Regions from separate parts of the Beduinella massiliensis genome, predicted to be linked through region 2. Evidence: riboswitches for the same ligand, from Rfam matches in the RefSeq annotation. Region 2 holds a riboswitch; the other holds the start of a gene.

Region 1 (3,402 bases), 500 kb from region 2:
ACGGGCGGCCCGGGGACCGCGCGTCCCCGGGCCTTTTTACCTCGTAGGAAATTGGAAGCCGCGCCTGCGCACGGAAGCGCGCGATGAAAGCGGCGGGTACGGCCCGCTTTTGGTAAAAGGGAGGAAACGGCATGAATAAGCTGCAAATGCACAAGGACAAGCGCCGCAACTGGATCTTTTGTATCGTCGTAGGGCTGCTCTGTATCGCGCTGGGTTACCTGCCCAGCGGATACCCTGCGCGCATGCCTGCGAATTCCACGCGGGAGCGCGTCAAGGTGCTGTCGGTCGACAACGCCAACCTGGCCCCTCTGGGCATCGTGTACTCCGGCGCGCAGGAGGTGGGGATCGAGATTCTATCCGGAAAATGGAAGGGCAGCGAGATGAACGCGGCGAATACGCTGAATTCCGCGCTGGAAAAGGACAAGCTCTTCGCGGCGGGCGACGAAGGACTTGCGATCATCCATGCGGACGAAGACGGACCGACGAGCGCGACGATGGTGGATCATTACCGACTGGGCAACGAAGGCATGCTCTTTGCGCTGTTCGGTCTACTGCTGATCCTGTTCGGCGGCGTAGCGGGCGCGGGGGCGCTCGTTTCGCTGGTGGCCAGCGTGATGGTGGTGTGGAAGCTGCTGATCCCGGCACTGCTCAAGGGGGATTCGCCCATTCCGGTGGCGCTGGGCGTGGTGCTCCTGCTCACGGCGCTGATCATGTTTCTGGTCGCAGGGTTTACTCCAAAGGCGCTGTGCGCCCTGATAGGCTCGCTGCTGGGCACGTTCGTCACCTGCCTGCTGGCGACCGGCTTTGGTGCGCTTTTAAAGCTCGACGGAAGCAACCTGCCGTACGTCGTGCCGCTTCTCTCGCAGAGCGCGATGCAGCTCGACATCCGCGAAATTTTCCTCGCCATGGTCTTCATCGCGAATTCGGGGTCGCTGATGGATCTGGCGATGGACGTGTCCGCGTCCTGTCAGGAGGTGTGCGTGCACCATCCGGAGATTACGCGTCGGGAGCTCGTCCGCTCGGGCTTTTCGGTCGGCCGCAGCGTCATTGGCACGATGACCACGACGCTCATGCTGGCGTACTCCGGCAGCTATCTTTCGATGATGATGTACTTCATGGGGCAGGGGACGCCCGTGGTCGACATCCTGAACTTCAAGTACGTGGCCTGCGAGGTGCTGACGACGTTGGTGGGTTCCTTTGGCCTGGTGAGCGTCGCGCCCTTCACGGCGTTGATCGCCGGCTTCGTGATGCCGAGGAGGCAGGCGGCGGATACGGGAGCGTTGCCGGAGGTTCGGTAAAGCGGAGAAGCGGACGGAGGCAGTCCGCCGCACCCCTGATCGCGAAATTCCTCGCGCAGGGGATTGTACATGGAAAGGTATCGTGCTATAATAACCGCGGACAACCGAATAAATGTCTTCAGGGCAGGGTGAAATTCCCGATCGGCGGTAAAGTCCGCGAGCGCTGCGCGCAGAATTGGTGTGATTCCAATACCGACAGTTAAAGTCTGGATGGGAGAAGAGCGTTTTTCGCGAAGCGAACAGGCACCTGAAGGGCATTTCCTTTTGGGTGTTTCTTTTATGGCGCTAAGGCTTGAGCCCGCGGCGCATGCTATCATCAGGCAGCGGGCGCGATGCCTGCAAGGCCAAAGGAGAATACAGTCGACATGGAAAGACGCGAAAGCGACAAGATCGTAGCGGAGGGCGTGCACTATACGTACCAGGATGCCGACGGCGCGGCGCTTGGCGGCGTGGATATGTCCGTGCACGCGGGCGAATTCCTCGCCGTGCTGGGGCATAACGGCTCGGGCAAGTCCACCCTCGCCAAGCTGATGAACGCGCTGTACGTGCCCACGCAGGGCAATCTGTGGGTCGTGGGCCTCGACACGCGAAACGACGACCTCGTCTTCGACATCCGCCAGCACGCGGGCATGGTATTCCAAAACCCGGACAACCAAATCGTCGCGACGGTGGTGGAAGAGGACGTCGCCTTCGGCATGGAAAACATGGGCGTGCCGCCCGCGCAGATGCGCATCCGCGTGGACGAGGCGCTGCGCGCGGTCAACATGCAGGATTTTCGCAAGAGCGCGCCGCACATGCTGTCCGGCGGGCAAAAGCAGCGCGTGGCCATCGCGGGCGTCATCGCGATGAAGCCGGACGTCATCATCCTGGACGAGTCGACGGCGATGCTCGATCCTTCGGGGCGGCGTGAGGTGCTTTCAACCGTGCGCAGGCTTCAGCGGGAGGAAGGCATCACGGTCGTGTGGATCACGCATTACATGAGCGAGGCGACGCAGGCCGACCGCGTCATCGTGATGAGCGAGGGGAAGATCGTCCTGTCCGGTACGCCGCGCGAGGTCTTCCCGCAGGTGGAGCGGCTGCGCGAGCTGCGCCTGGACGTGCCGCCCATGACGGAGCTGGCGAAAAATTTGCGCGAGGCAGGCGTCGGCGTGCGTGCGGACGTGCTCACGGTAGAGGAAATGGTGGAGGAAGTATGCCGATTGTCATCGAAAAACTGACCCATACGTACATGCCCGACAGTCCGTTTCAGGCGACGGCCATTCACGACGTCGATCTTACCATCGAGGACGGCGCCTTTATCGGCCTGATCGGCCACACGGGCAGCGGAAAGTCCACGCTGATTCAGCACCTCAACGGCCTGCTGCGCCCCACGTCAGGGCGCGTGCTGGTGGACGGCAAGGACCTGTTTGACAAGGAAACCGACAAACGCGAGGTGCGCCGCAAGGTGGGGCTCGTGTTTCAATACCCGGAAAACCAGCTCTTTGAAGAGAACGTCGCCGCGGACATCGCCTTTGGACCGAAAAATCTCGGCCTTTCCAAAGAGGAAATCGCCGCGCGCGTGAAGGAAGCCTGCCGGCAGGTGCAGATCGATTACGAGGCGTTTAAGGATCGGTCGGTCTTCGAGCTGTCCGGCGGGCAGATGCGCCGCGTTGCGATCGCGGGCGTGCTGGCCATGCAGCCGGAAACCCTGATTCTGGACGAGCCCTGCGCAGGGCTGGATCCGCAGGGACGCGACGAAATCCTCTCGCTCATCCGGCGGCTGCACGAGGAAAAGGGGACGACCGTCATCATGGTTTCCCACAGCATGGACGACGTCGCCGCGCTGGTCGACCGCGTGATCGTGATGAACAAGGGCGGTATCGCCATGGACGGCACGCCGCGCGAGGTGTTTCAGCGCGGCGAGGAGCTGCGCGCGATGGGGCTGGACGTGCCGGAGGCGGCTCAGCTTGCCGCCAGACTCCGCGAAAAGGGCTTTGACGTGCCAGAGGACGCCTATCTGCCCGAAGAGCTGCTGCAGGCCATCCGGCGGATTGTAGGAGGTGCCCATGCTTAAGAACATCACGCTCGGCCAGTATTATCCCGGCGATTCCCCGATACACCGGAT
Region 2 (3,402 bases):
TGAAGGACGGGTGCACCGCTACGTTCGTGACGTGCGCCTCGTCGATGATCAACCACATGCCCGCATAGGCCACGAGCCTGCCGTCCTCGCACAGCGCCAGCCAGCGCGCCGCGATGTTTTCCGTGATGTCATGGCGGATCGAGGCTTCCGACCAGGGCATCGGGAAACAGAGGCTCTCGATTTCATGTACGGCGGCGACGTCCGCCTCCGTCAGCGGCCTGATGATCACGTCATGCATGGCGCTGTGCCTCCCGCGCGGCGCGTTCCCGCTCCGCCTGCGGCGCGCGCAGATAGAGCGGCATCAGGTGCAGAAAATCGTCCGCCTCCTGCGCGCGCATTTCCGCCAGCACCGCCGCGCTGCCTGCGCGCAGCCCACGCAGGTGCGCGGGAGCGAAGGCCGCCTGATCGCCGAGCGCCTCCCGAATCGCGCCCTCAAAGACCGGAGCGCCGTCCCCGAGGAAGAGCGCCCGCCTTCCCAGCGCTTTTACCTTGGGCAGGAACTCCGCAAGCTTCTCCGCCGTATCGTCCATCAGCCGCACAGGCGGCACACCCGCCTCAAACACCGCGCCGTAGACCTGCTGCGCGCGTGCGTCCAGAATCGGGCAGACGATCCCGTCAAAGCTCCAGATCCCCGCGGCGAGCGCCTCCAATGCATCCACTCCGACGCAGGGCTTGTTGACCGCGTGCGCCAGTGCCTTGACCGTCGATACGCCGATCCGCACCCCGGTGAACGACCCGGGGCCGACGACCGCCGCGAACAGGTCGACTTCGTTCGTTTGAAGCCCCGTGCCCGCGAGTCCCTGCTCGACCATGGGCATGATGCACTGCGAATGCGTCATGCCGTGCGTGAGCTCGCATTCAAACGCAAGGCGCCCGTCCTTTAAAACCGCGACGCCCGCCGAAGGGCCGGACGTATCGATACATAAAACGTTCATTTTTCCGCACCTCCAAGCGTCTTCAGAGGGCCGGCATCAAAGCCGCCCTCCGGCGAAAGGGCGATGCGCCGTCGTTCGGGCGCGTCCCCGTCATAGGTGATCGTCGCCCGCAGGCAGCGTTCCGGCATCGCCTCCGCCGCCTGCGAGGGCCATTCGACGAGCGCGACGCCGTCCGTCCCGATCATCTCGTCCAGGCCCATCTCGTAGAGCGCGTCGGCCCCCTCGAGCCTGTACAGGTCGAAGTGATACAGCCGCCCACGCGTCCCCTCGTGCACGTTGACGATGGTAAACGTCGGGCTGGGCACCGGTCCCTCGACACCCATTCCGCGCGCCACGCCGCGGGAAAAGACGCTCTTACCCGCGCCCATCTCCCCCTCCAGCAGCACGACGTCGCCCGCACGCAGACGAGCGCCCAGGCTTTTGCCCAGGCGCATCGTCTCCTCTTCGCTGTCGGTGATGAATTGAACCATGATACCTCCCAATGTTACGCGCGCTTCTCGTGCAGGAAGGGCGACACGTGCTTGTAGAGCAGGAACGTGACCACGCCGAGGGCGATACCCTTGAGCAGGTTGAACGGCGCGGTGATGAGCGCGACGAAGGAGAACTTGCTGTGGATCGCCGGAATGACCGCCGTACCCGCCTCGATGATCTTTTCCATCGGCATGAAGGCCGTATAAAACGGCAGCATGATGTAGTAATTGACGATTGCACCGAGAACCGCCATCACCACCGTGCCGATGCCAAGGCCGATCAGCGCGCTTTTAAGCGACTTGCGCCGGCTGTACAGCAGCGATGAAATTACCACCAGCGCGCCGGACATGATGAAATCCGCCAGCTCACCGATGCCGCCGGAGCTGGAGACGAGCAGGTGAATCAAGTCCTTGATGAGCACCGTCGCCAGACCGTACGCCGGCCCCATCGCGAAACCGGCGATGATCGCGGGCAGCGTGCTGAAGTCCAGCTTGTAAAAGGGGACGCCCACCGGGATTTCGATGAAGAACAAAATTGCGGCGATGGCGGATAGGATGGCCGTGCGGGTAAGTTTGAAGACGTTCTGATTGCGCATGGGGTTGCCTCCTCATTTTCTTTTCCGAAACGGCACACGGCCCCTGAAGGCTGAGCGATCAGGGGCCGTTTTTTTCGGCTGATGCATAGGAGAAAAGCTCTTCTTCCATCCAGACTGTACTGTCGGCCCCGGAATCACACCGGGTCTTGCCTTACGGCTCGCGGGCTATACCGCCGGTGGGGAATCACACCCCGCCCTGAAGATCCTTCAATCGCGCCATGCGCTTATTCAGTTGAACTTATTATAGGCACGGCTTTGCCGCCTGTCAATACGTTTTTGCCAAAAGATCACTTGCTTCTTACGCCGCGCACGATCCGCTGAATGCTCTTTTCGGACAGGTAATAGTCCTGCGCCAGCTGGGCGATCCGTTCTCCGCGCTCATAGCGCTTTCTGATCTCCAGATCGCGGCACATGCGCTCCTGGCGGCTGCGCGTCTCTTCTCCCCATTGCTTTCGGTTCTGTTCCTTGCGCGGGATGTAAAGGCATCCCCCGTCGATATACGTCTGTATCGTCTCGATGACTTCCGCGGGCAGGACGTCCCGCGCGTTTTGATAGCGCATGCTGCTCCCCCTAAAACATGATTTCAGGTTCGAGCAGAGGCTATTCACTTGCTTCGGCGCGGTCTGCGCCGGTTTATTGCCGCATGCGATAGCCCCTGCTAAGCATGCTGAATCTCTTTAAGCATATTTTCTATGTTCCTTTCTTCTCTATTCTGATTCATCATACCCGATTTCGGGCCGGATGACAAGCAGCGCGCCGCCGCCGGACCGGAGCGCGTCCCGCTCGACAACGAGCGCGCCCGCGCGCGCCATGCGCCTGTAGGCTTCCCGGGATATTCCGAGCTTACCGCACAGCAGCCTGTCCAGCCGCGCACGCGTGGGTTTTCCGCCCTCGATTTCGATGCGCGCCGGTTCCGTCAGCCCGCGCAGGTCGATCGCCTCGCCGGTCAAACCGTACTCCAGCCGCGTCTCACAAAGGCGCATGCGGTTTTTCTGCCAGAGCAGCGGATCGCTCGCGCAGCATGCCGCCTCCTCCGGGTCGTTTTGAAGATAACGCCTGTACGTATCCGGGGCGATTTCTTCCGGCCGCACGCGCGAGACCACCTCCATGTTCCATGTCTTTTGGCAGGCTTCGCACTTGTAGATCAAAAAGACGTCGAGCCTGCGCCCGTTTGCGTTTACGCGAAACATGTTCGTTGGGAAAAAGACCCGCATCTCGCCGCAGCAGGCGCACCTTCGCAAAACCCCCGGCAGCCCCGCCGCCGAAAGCGTCCATCGTATCGTATGCAATTTTATAGCCCCTTCGCATCGTCAAAATAGGTCGTGCAAGCGACGTGCGAGTCGGCTGGCCCTCACGCAGCTATACACTTTTTCGAGATCAACGACGCTCTGTGGGCTCGGT

The links. A riboswitch is a leader RNA that binds a small molecule or an ion and turns the genes downstream of it on or off. The one in region 2 is predicted to bind FMN.
Region 1: linked by a shared signal. The riboswitch ahead of C1725_RS14480 (energy-coupling factor transporter ATPase) and the one ahead of C1725_RS12060 (ECF transporter S component) in region 2 are both predicted to bind FMN.

Annotation. Positions count from the first base shown of each region.
Region 1 covers NZ_LT963430.1:2,979,254-2,982,655, reverse strand. Annotated here, with positions in the region: gene C1725_RS14485 (YibE/F family protein) at 132-1,298, shown strand; FMN riboswitch at 1,409-1,525, shown strand; gene C1725_RS14480 (energy-coupling factor transporter ATPase) at 1,664-2,515, shown strand; gene C1725_RS14475 (energy-coupling factor transporter ATPase) at 2,491-3,351, shown strand; gene C1725_RS14470 (CbiQ family ECF transporter T component) at 3,344-3,402, shown strand, end outside.
Region 2 covers NZ_LT963430.1:2,478,604-2,482,005, forward strand. Annotated here, with positions in the region: gene rimI (ribosomal protein S18-alanine N-acetyltransferase) at 1-238, opposite strand, end outside; gene tsaB (tRNA (adenosine(37)-N6)-threonylcarbamoyltransferase complex dimerization subunit type 1 TsaB) at 231-935, opposite strand; gene tsaE (tRNA (adenosine(37)-N6)-threonylcarbamoyltransferase complex ATPase subunit type 1 TsaE) at 932-1,405, opposite strand; gene C1725_RS12060 (ECF transporter S component) at 1,420-2,001, opposite strand; FMN riboswitch at 2,095-2,209, opposite strand; gene C1725_RS12065 (CD3324 family protein) at 2,289-2,609, opposite strand; gene C1725_RS12070 (DUF1062 domain-containing protein) at 2,709-3,290, opposite strand.